DNA from 3 places in the Mesorhizobium sp. M0166 genome. Region 3 is predicted to be linked to each of the others. Evidence: predicted binding sites of a transcription regulator. Region 3 holds the regulator's gene; each other region holds the start of a gene.

What was found. Region 3 encodes LexA, which represses DNA repair genes until DNA is damaged. Its sites were predicted from a motif close to TGTTCNNNNTGTGTTCNG; they were not measured.
Region 1: parE (DNA topoisomerase IV subunit B) is a predicted target of LexA. The motif match lies at 1,966-1,983, and genes of this name have one in related genera.
Region 2: NKJ46_RS08255 (YifB family Mg chelatase-like AAA ATPase) is a predicted target of LexA. The motif match lies at 1,496-1,513, and genes of this name have one in related genera.

What each region holds. Positions count from the first base shown of each region.
Region 1 is NZ_JAMYTD010000024.1:46,224-49,504, reverse strand. It holds gene parE (DNA topoisomerase IV subunit B) at 1-1,895, opposite strand, end outside; gene NKJ46_RS23280 (GGDEF domain-containing protein) at 2,162-3,281, shown strand, end outside.
Region 2 is NZ_JAMYTD010000004.1:330,345-333,625, reverse strand. It holds gene NKJ46_RS08255 (YifB family Mg chelatase-like AAA ATPase) at 1-1,403, opposite strand, end outside; gene gshB (glutathione synthase) at 1,562-2,503, opposite strand; gene NKJ46_RS08245 (GtrA family protein) at 2,719-3,093, opposite strand; gene NKJ46_RS08240 (glycosyltransferase) at 3,102-3,281, opposite strand, start outside.
Region 3 is NZ_JAMYTD010000007.1:182,949-186,229, reverse strand. It holds partial or broken gene NKJ46_RS11825 (ComEC/Rec2 family competence protein) at 1-1,540, shown strand, start outside; gene lexA (transcriptional repressor LexA) at 1,534-2,268, opposite strand; gene kynU (kynureninase) at 2,716-3,281, shown strand, end outside.

The sequences.
Region 1 (3,281 bases), on a different contig from region 3:
TCCATGGTGGTTTCCTTGAGCTGAGCAGCCATCATTTCGCCCAGCCCCTTGAAGCGGCCGATTTCGACCTTGCCGCGCCCGGTGAATTCGGTGCGCAGGAGTTCGTCCTTATGCGCGTCGTTGCGGGCATAGGCGACCTTGCCGCCTTGCCGGATCGAATACAGCGGCGGCACCGCCAGATAGAGATGGCCGCCGTGGACCAGGCTTGGCATCTCCTGGTAGAAGAAGGTGATCAGCAGCGAGGCGATATGGGCGCCGTCGACGTCGGCATCGGTCATGATGATGACCCGGTCGTAGCGCAGGTCCTCGTCGCGGTATCTCGAGCGCGTACCGCAGCCAAGCGCCTGGATGAGGTCGGATATCTGCTGGTTGCCGGCCAGCTTGTCGCTGCCGGCGCTGGCGACGTTGAGGATCTTGCCGCGCAGCGGCAGCACCGCCTGGCTGGCGCGATCGCGCGCCTGCTTCGCCGAACCGCCGGCCGAATCGCCCTCGACGATGAAGAGCTCGGCACCGGCGGCAGCATTCTGCGTGCAGTCGGCGAGCTTGCCGGGCAGGCGCAGCTTGCGCACCGCACTCTTGCGCGACACTTCCTTTTCCTGGCGGCGGCGCACCCGCTCGTCGGCGCGCGCGATCACCCATTCGAGCAGTTTCGACGCTTCCTGCGGATTATCGGCCAGCCAGTGGTCGAACGGGTCGCGGATAGCGCTTTCGACGATGCGGATCGCCTCGATCGTCGCCAGCCTGTCCTTGGTCTGGCCGACGAATTCCGGCTCGCGGATGAACACCGATAGCATGCCCGCTGCAGAGATCATCACATCCTCGGAAGTGACGATCGAGGCGCGCTTGTTGCCGACTAGATCGGCGTAGGCGCGCAAGCCGCGCGTCAGGACGTTGCGGAAGCCGGCCTCATGCGTGCCGCCTTCGGCGGTCGGAATGGTGTTGCAATAGGAATTGATAAAACCGTCGCCGCCGAACCAGGTCACGGCCCATTCGAGCGAGCCGTGACCGCCCTGCTTCTCGCTCTTGCCGGCGAACATTTCACGGGTCACCTGGAATTCGTCGCCGAGCGAGGCTTTCAGATAGTCCTTGAGGCCGCCCGGAAAATGGAATTCTGCCTTGGCCGGCGTCGTGTCCTTTTCCTTGATCAGCGAGGGATCGCAGGTCCAGCGGATTTCGACACCGCCGAACAGGTAGGCCTTTGAGCGCGCCATGCGGTAGAGCCGGGCCGGCTCGAACGCAGCACCCTTGCCGAAAATCTGCTCGTCTGGATGGAAGCGGATCTTCGTGCCGCGGCGATTGTGCACCTCGCCGAGCTGCTCAAGGCCGGTCACCGGAACGCCTCGCGAGAAGCGCTGGCGATAGAGCTTGCGCCCAATCGCGACCTCGACCTCGAGATGGTCGGACAGTGCGTTGACCACGGAAACGCCGACACCGTGCAGACCTCCCGAAGTTTCGTAGACCTTGCTGTCGAACTTGCCGCCTGAATGCAGCGTCGTCATGATGAGTTCGAGCGCCGGCTTCTTGAATTTCGGGTGCGGATCGACCGGAATGCCGCGGCCATTGTCGGTAACGGACAGGTATCCATCGGCGGAAAGCTCGACATCGATGAAGGTCGCATGGCCGGCGACCGCCTCGTCCATCGAATTGTCGATGACCTCGGCAAACAGATGGTGCATCGCCTTGTCGTCGGTGCCGCCAATGTACATGCCCGGGCGCCGTCGCACCGGCTCCAGCCCCTCCAGCACCTCGATGTCGGCGGCACTGTAGCTCTCGCTGGCGTCGCGGGGCGCCGGCCGCTTCGCCGCCTGCACCAGCGGGTCGGCCGGGCGCGCGGCGGCGCGAGCCGGTTGCGGCTGCTTGTCCAATTTGGCGAAAAGATCGTTGTTGTCGTCCATGCCGGTCCTGGATTCCGATGCTGCGAATCACCACCCGATACTGCCACGCTTTTCGCGGGCAGGCGACGGAGGTTCCTGTTACGTTCGAGGATAGAGCCTCTTACTGCAAAACCATTCGACAACCAAGCGGCGGAAATAAGCCTAGAGCATCGACGCTTTGTAAACCTTGTCCGAAGGTTGCGCCGCAAGGTTGGCTGAAAAACGATATCCGCGAACTGTCGCTGACCTAGAATGCAGCGGAATCCTCAAGAGGCTGTCGCTTAAGCATGTTGGATTACAGTTCGCTCTTGCTCGCGGCGACGCTGTCGGGCACGTGCCTCAGCATCACCATGTTTGCGATCTGGTTCACCGCGCCACAAGCCCGCTTTGTGCTGACGGTGGCGTGCGGCATTCTCGTGCTCGTCGCACATGTAGTGTTGTTCTGGCATTACACCAAGGATCCAAGCGCCTGGCTTTGCCAGATCGTGCTTGCGCTTCTCAGCCTCGGTTTTCTGATTATCTGCCTGTCGGCCATGCAATATCTCGGCATGCGCGACTACAGGCGCGCCATCTTGCCGACCTTGCTTGCGATGGCTGTTTGCGCGGGCGCGACATATCTTGGGTTTGATGGCGTCGGATTTATTGTCACCTACGCGACGGTAACGGCGCTGCTCTCGCTCATCGGAGCGATGTTCTGGATTGAGGGTGGTCACGATCGCCGGATATTGCTGGTCGTCTCGTTCCTGAGCGGCGTCTGTGCCCTGTCGTTCGGACTTTGCGGCGCGGTCTTGTTGGTCAAGGGCCAATGGGTGCTCGGTGTAGCACCGGACAATTGGGCCGAGCGGGTGAATTCCGTCGTAGCCGTCGCCTGCATGACCGGGCTCGGCGCATTGACGCTCTCCCTGCACCATTTGCAGGCGCAGATCGAATTGAAGGCCGAAACGATGACCGATCCATTGACCGGGCTGATGAACCGGCGGGCGTTGACGGCACTCTACGGCGAGCGGGTCTTCGGTCCGTTCATGTCCGTCGCCATGTTCGACCTCGACCATTTCAAGAGGACGAACGACGTATTCGGTCACCCGGTCGGCGACCAGGTTCTGCGCCGCTTTGCCGCCGTCATCAGGAAATACGCCAGAACCGGCGTCGACGCCTTCCGGTTGGGCGGCGAGGAATTCGTCCTCGTCATGTCGCGGATGACGGAAGAGAAGGCCTATGATGTTGCGAGCAAGATCAGCGTCGCCTTCGGCACGGAAGTCGTGGCCACCCAACTTGGTCCGTTGCGAAGCACAGTCAGCGGCGGCATCGGCTTTGGCGGAACAAGCGGCACCGGTCTCGACGATGTGCTGGCCGAAGCCGACGCAGCACTCTATGCGGCAAAGCGCGCCGGGCGAAATCGCGTCGTCG
Region 2 (3,281 bases), on a different contig from region 3:
GCCCGCGCGGAAAAGCCGAGCTTTTCGCTGGCATCCCTCAGCAGCGACAGGCCGGCGGCATCGGGCATGGCGATTTCCTCGATGACCGACGGCGAGCAATGCGCGTTGGTGGTGGCGGAGGTCGCGCCGAGCCGCTCGAAGCGTTCACGCTGGATCGTACGGGCACGAGCGACGCGCAGTGCCACGGCTGCACTCTTCTCCGCCCGGTCCGGCCGGATCAGATCGCTCGCCGAAACCGCCGGCACCTCGATCCTGAGATCGATGCGATCGAGCAGCGGGCCGGAAATGCGCGCCTGGTAGTCGGTGCGGCAGCGGTCGCCGCGCAGGCAGCGATAGCCCGGCTCGCCGGCCATGCCGCAGCGGCACGGGTTCATCGCCGCGACCAGCTGAATGCGCGCCGGATAGGTGACGCGGTGGTTGGCGCGCGCGATCATGCAGTCGCCGGTCTCCAGCGGCTGGCGCAGCGCATCGAGCGCCTGCGGCGAGAATTCGGGAAACTCGTCGAGGAACAGCACGCCGTGATGGGCAAGCGAGGCCTCGCCCGGCCGCACGCGCAACCCGCCGCCGACCATCGCCGCCATCGAGGCCGAATGATGCGGTGCCCGGAACGGCCGCCGGTCGGTTAACTTTCCTTCGCCGAGTTCGCCGGCCACCGAGGCGATCATCGAGACTTCGAGCAATTCCCTGGGCGCCAGCGGCGGCAGGATCGACGGCAGCCTCTGCGCCAGCATCGATTTACCGGAGCCCGGTGGCCCGACCATCAAAAGATTGTGGCCGCCGGCTGCTGCCACCTCCAGCGCCCGCTTGGCGGTCTCTTGGCCCTTGATGTCGGCAAGGTCGGGCAGGTCGCGCGCCGAAGCACGGATGCCGGCTTCCGGCCGCGACAGGACCTGCGTGCCGCGAAAATGATTGGCGATGGCGATCAGGCTGCGCGGCGCCAAGATGTCGAAATCCTTGCCGGCCCAGGCCGCTTCCGGCCCGCAGGCGAACGGGCAGATCAGGCCCTTGCCTTCGGCATTGGCGCCGATCGCCGCCGGCAGCGCCCCGGCCACCGCGGCAATGGTGCCGTCGAGCGACAATTCGCCAAGCACGACATAGCCGGCCAGCATGTTGCCCGGAATGGCGCCGAGCGCCGCCATCAGCCCGAGCGCGATCGGCAGATCGTAGTGGCTGCCTTCTTTCGGCAGGTCGGCCGGCGCCAGATTGACGGTGACCTTCTTCGACGGCATCGACAGGCCGGATGCATGCAGTGCTGCCTGTACCCGCTCGCGGCTTTCCGCCACCGCCTTGTCGGCCAGCCCGACGATGTGCATGTTGACCTTGCCCGGCGCGATCATCACCTGCACGTCGACCGGCACGGCCTCGATGCCCTGGAAAGCAACCGTGCGAACCCGCGCCACCATGTCTTCACCCCGGATGCAGGCTTTGCCCCAAGCCTTTGCGATCATGCCGCGAACGGCGTCACCGGAAACAACCACAGATTTCCGGCGAAGGCAAGAACATTTGGGGAACAGCTGAACGCAACGGCTGCAATGTTTGCAACGCGGCGCTCCCGAAGCGACTAGTTACGCTTCTCCTCCACGGCATCCCAGAACAGGCTGGCGATGTCGGCGCCGCCGAAGCGCTGCACTTCGCGTATGCCGGTCGGTGAGGTCACGTTGATCTCGGTCATGTAGTCGCCGATGACGTCGATGCCGACGAGGATGAAGCCGCGCTCCTTCAGCGAGGGGCCGATGCGGGCGCAGATCTCGCGTTCGCGTTCCGTCAGCTCGGTCTTTTCGGCGCGGCCGCCGACATGCATGTTGGAGCGCGAATCATGCTCGGCCGGCACGCGGTTGATGGCGCCGACAGGCTCGCCGTCGATCAGGATGATGCGCTTGTCGCCGGCCCGCACCTCCTTGAGGTAGCGCTGCACGATGTACGGTTCGCGGAACATCTGGCCGAACATTTCGAGCAGCGAGGCGAGGTTGCGGTCGGCCTCGTGCAGGTGGAAGATGCCGGCGCCGCCATTGCCGTAGAGCGGCTTGACGATGATATCGCCGAACTCCTTGCGGAAGGCTGAGACCTCGAGCGGGTCCTTGGTGATCAGCGTGTCCGGCATCAGGTCGGGAAATTCGGTGACGAAGATCTTTTCCGGGCTGTTGCGCACCCAGGCCGGATCGTTGATCACCAGCGTCTGCGGATGGATGCGCTCGAGGATATGCGTGGTGGTGATGTAGTTCATGTCGAAGGGCGGATCCTGCCGCAAAAGGATGACGTCCATCTCCGATAGGTCGATGCGGACTTCTTCGCCCAGCGAATAATGGTTGCCCTTCTCGTCGCGGACCTGCATCGCCTCGATACGGGCGAACACCTTGCCGTCGCGCAGCGACAGCCGGTCGGGCGTGTAGTGGAACAGCTGGTGGCCGCGCCGCTGCGCTTCCAGCGACAGCGCAAACGACGTGTCGCCGGCAATCGACACGGTGGAGATATGGTCCATCTGGACGGCGACTTTCAGGGGCATGGCAGCTCTCCAGCGCACTTGGGGCGATCCATTTGGATGCACAAAGTACGCTCCAACACTTTTCAATCCATGCATCGTGCTTTTCGAAATTCGATTTCCGATTTTCGGGCCGATGCGTCGACGACAGCGATATAAGGAAATCGGCGGCTTCTGCCAATCGGCCAAGGTCATGATGAGGCTGCGCTTCGCTTGGCGCAGACCCCAATGCGATGCTTTCAGCGGTCGAAGACCAGCTTGGAATAGCCGAGGAAGGACAGCGCCATGGCAACCAGCGAGGCGACCGCAAGGGCAACGAGCGGCGACACCATCGGCAGCGCGAACAGCATGGCGCAATAGACGAGATAATTGACGATGCTGGTGGCGATGCCGACGCCGCCGTAGCGTGCGCCCTCTTGCGCGATGCCGCGGCTGGAAGGCGAGAAGGTCAGATGGCGGTTGATCAGCCAGGTGACGGACAGGGCAAAACCGATCGAGATGATGCGAGCCGCGAATGGTCCGAGCGGCGCTATCGTCAGCACCAGCCAAAGCGCCGCCGCGTCGGCGACGAAGCCGATGCCGCCGGCGACAATGAAGCGGGCGAGGCGTCCCATTTAGAGCTCTAAGCCGCCCGCGGGGTCTTGCGCGGTCCGGCCTTCAAAGTCGCGAGAGCGCTTGCACGTTCACGTTCGACACGACCGGAAGGCATCGACAGATAGAAGATGCGCTTCTGCTCGGCCCGGCCGCGCGACACCGAATCGAGGATTACCCCGGTCACCGCCGCCAGCATCGACAGCAGCAG
Region 3 (3,281 bases):
CGAGATTGCTGCTGCGCTGATCGTCGGCGTGCGCGCCGGCATTCCCGAGGAGATCAACGAAGCGATGCGGCGTACAGGCATCTATCACATCATCTCTATCTCGGGGCTGCATATGGCGTTGGTCGCCGGCACCATCATGGCGCTGCTACGCGGCGCCTTTGCGCTGTTTCCCGATTTCTCATCGCGACGGCCGGTCAAGAAATATGCCGCGGCCGCCGCGCTTTTTTCGATTGCGGCCTACCTCGTCTTTTCCGGCATTGTGGTAGCGGCCGAACGCAGCTTCATCATGCTGGCGGTGATGCTTATCGCCGTGCTGTTCGACCGGGCCGCGCTCACCATGCGCAACCTGGCGATCTCGGCCATCGCGGTCATTCTGGTGTCGCCACACGAGGTGGTCGGTCCGAGCTTCCAGATGTCCTTCGCCGCGACGGCGGCCCTTGTCGGCGCCTATGCCGGCTGGTCCGACTACCGCGCCGGCAGGGCCACCACGCCGCCGCCGCGGCGGTCGCCGCTACGCCTCGCCACGCGAAAGGTCCTGCTGGGCATGGGCGGCCTGGCGATGACCTCAATCATTGCAGGGAGCGCCACGGCGCTTTTCGCCATATGGCATTTCCAGCGCGTGGCGCCGCTCAGCCTGTTCGCCAATCTGGCCATCATGCCCATCGTCTCACTGGTCGTCATGCCCTTCGCCGTCCTCAGTGCGCTGGCGATGCCGTTCGGCGCGGATGGGCCTTTCCTATACGTGATGGGCAAGGGGCTGACGGCGATGATCGCCCTGTCCGGGTGGATCTCCGAGCGCTCGCCAATCGATGCGGTTGGGCTGATTTCGCTGAGATCCGTCCTTTTGGTGACGATCGCCCTTGTCATTGCCAGCATGGCGACGACCTGGTTGCGGCTGGCGGCACTTCCTTTTGCGCTCGCCGGCTTGCTAACGACAACCCAGACGCGCGTACCCGATGTATTGATCTCGGAGGACGCACGGTTGGTCGCGCTGCCGATCGACAGCGGTGAACTCGCGGTCAACCGGGCACGCCCGAATGAGTTCACCATCGACAACTGGAAACGCGCGCTCACATCAGAGGCTATCGTCGCGCCGGAAACACCTGGAAAGAACGATCCGCAATTCGACATTGCCGATCCGGCCGACCTACCGCCGGGTATGCCGTTCATTTGCACGGACGGCCTCTGCCTTGCCAGGCATCCATCCGGCGCGATCATCGCACAAGCCAAGGACCGCGATACTGCGCGGCCAGCCTGCGCCTTTGCCAGTTTGATCGTCATCGACGACGCCACCGCCCATAACCCCTGCTACTACGACCGGCTGGTCCTCGTCGTCACCAAACGGCAACTGGCGCGCGCGGGAAGTGCCGCCGTCTATTTCGATCCACAAGCTGCAACACGCGCCGAAATCCGTTTCGCGGTCGAAAAATCATACCGGCCCTGGCACGTGCAGCGGAAATTTTCACGCGCGGCACGGGGCCTGCCGCCATACCGCAGGGCCGACAAACCCAAAGCCGGCGCCAAGGGCGGAACTCAGTAGCGGCGGATCAGTCCGACGAGCTTGCCTTGCACCTTGACCCTGTCTGGTCCGAAGATGCGCGTCTCGTAGGCCGGATTGGCGGCTTCCAGGGCGATCGAAGCGCCCTTGCGGCGGAACCGCTTCAGCGTCGCTTCCTCCTCGTCGACCAGTGCCACCACGATCTCACCGGGGCTCGCCGTATCGGCATTGCGGATGATCACCGTGTCGCCGTCGAAAATGCCAGCCTCGATCATCGAATCGCCTTTGACCTCGAGCGCATAATGCTCGCCGCCCATGATCATATCCGGCGGCACCGAAATCGAATGCGTCTGGTGCTGGATGGCGTCGATCGGCACACCGGCGGCGATGCGGCCCATCACCGGGATCGAAACGGCGGCGACGACATCGTCGTCATTTCCGGCCGCAGGGACGCGCGACGATGTCGGCTTGCCTTGCCGCGGACCGCCTTGCCCAAGACTGCCCTGGATGACACTCGGCGAGAACTTGCGTGCCGCATTGAGGCCGGGGGCGATCGAGTCAGGCAGGCGCAGCACCTCCAGCGCACGGGCCCGGTTGGGCAAACGGCGAATGAAGCCGCGCTCCTCCAGTGCCGTAATCAGCCGGTGGATTCCCGATTTGGAAGCCAGGTCGAGCGCTTCCTTCATCTCGTCGAAGGAAGGCGGGATACCGCTTTCCTTCAATCTTTCGTGGATGAACATAAGCAGTTCGTGTTGTTTGCGTGTCAGCATAGCGACCCCCAACAGAATCAGAAAACAAACCCAGAACAAACACTATCTGTTCCAGTTGTGTTCCGCAACTGTTTAAAGTTTAATGAATGCGTTAAGGCTCGGGAAACAAACGACGTCCCCTAACCGGGGTACCCCACTTTCACCGTCGCGAGCCTCATCGCCTTGATTCTGCTTTCGTTTGCGCCCTTCTGGCTTCCCGGAAGGCCACATTGGCATCGGCCGTCGGTCGGCGGAGGGCACGGAAGTGAACCCCTATCGAGTGTGCGGTTTGGTCAATGCACCGTGAACGAAACGAACTCAAAACGCCAACCTCGGGTTAAGTCCTGGTTTCCACCGCCTGGTTAGGCTGCTTCTCGCCGGTGGAGCCTTCCTGCGCGCAACCAGGTGATGGAAGAACAGTCGATGCGTATCCGGCGTTGCATTGAATTTTGGGGGAGCAGGCAAATCATGACAGGAATTCCCGATCTCGCGGCCATAAAGGCGATGGATGCCGCAGATCCGCTGCGCGCGATGCGCGACCGCTTTGTGTTGCCGCAAGGAGTGATCTATCTCGACGGCAATTCGCTAGGAGCTGCTTCACGTGCCGCTTTCGATGAATTGCGCAAGGCCGCGACCGAAGAATGGTCGCATGATCTCATCCGCGCATGGAACACGGCCGGCTGGTTCAACATGCCGCTTGAACTTGGCGACCAGCTCGGGCGCCTGATCGGTGCCGCGGCCGGCCAGACGGTGGTCTGCGACACGACGTCGGTCAACATCTATAAACTGCTGCACGCCGCCATGGCCATGCGACCGGAGCGGCAGGTCATCGTCGCCGAGGGCGATAGTTTTCCGACGGACCTCTACATGGCTGAGGGTGTGGCTTCGACGCGAAAGGATACGCTGCTGCGCCTCTCGGGGGTCGACGCGCCGAGCATCGAAGAGCTGATCGACGAACGCACCGCTGTGGTGCTGGTCAACCACGTCAACTACAAGTCGGGCGAACTGCGCGACATGCCGGCGCTGACGCGCAG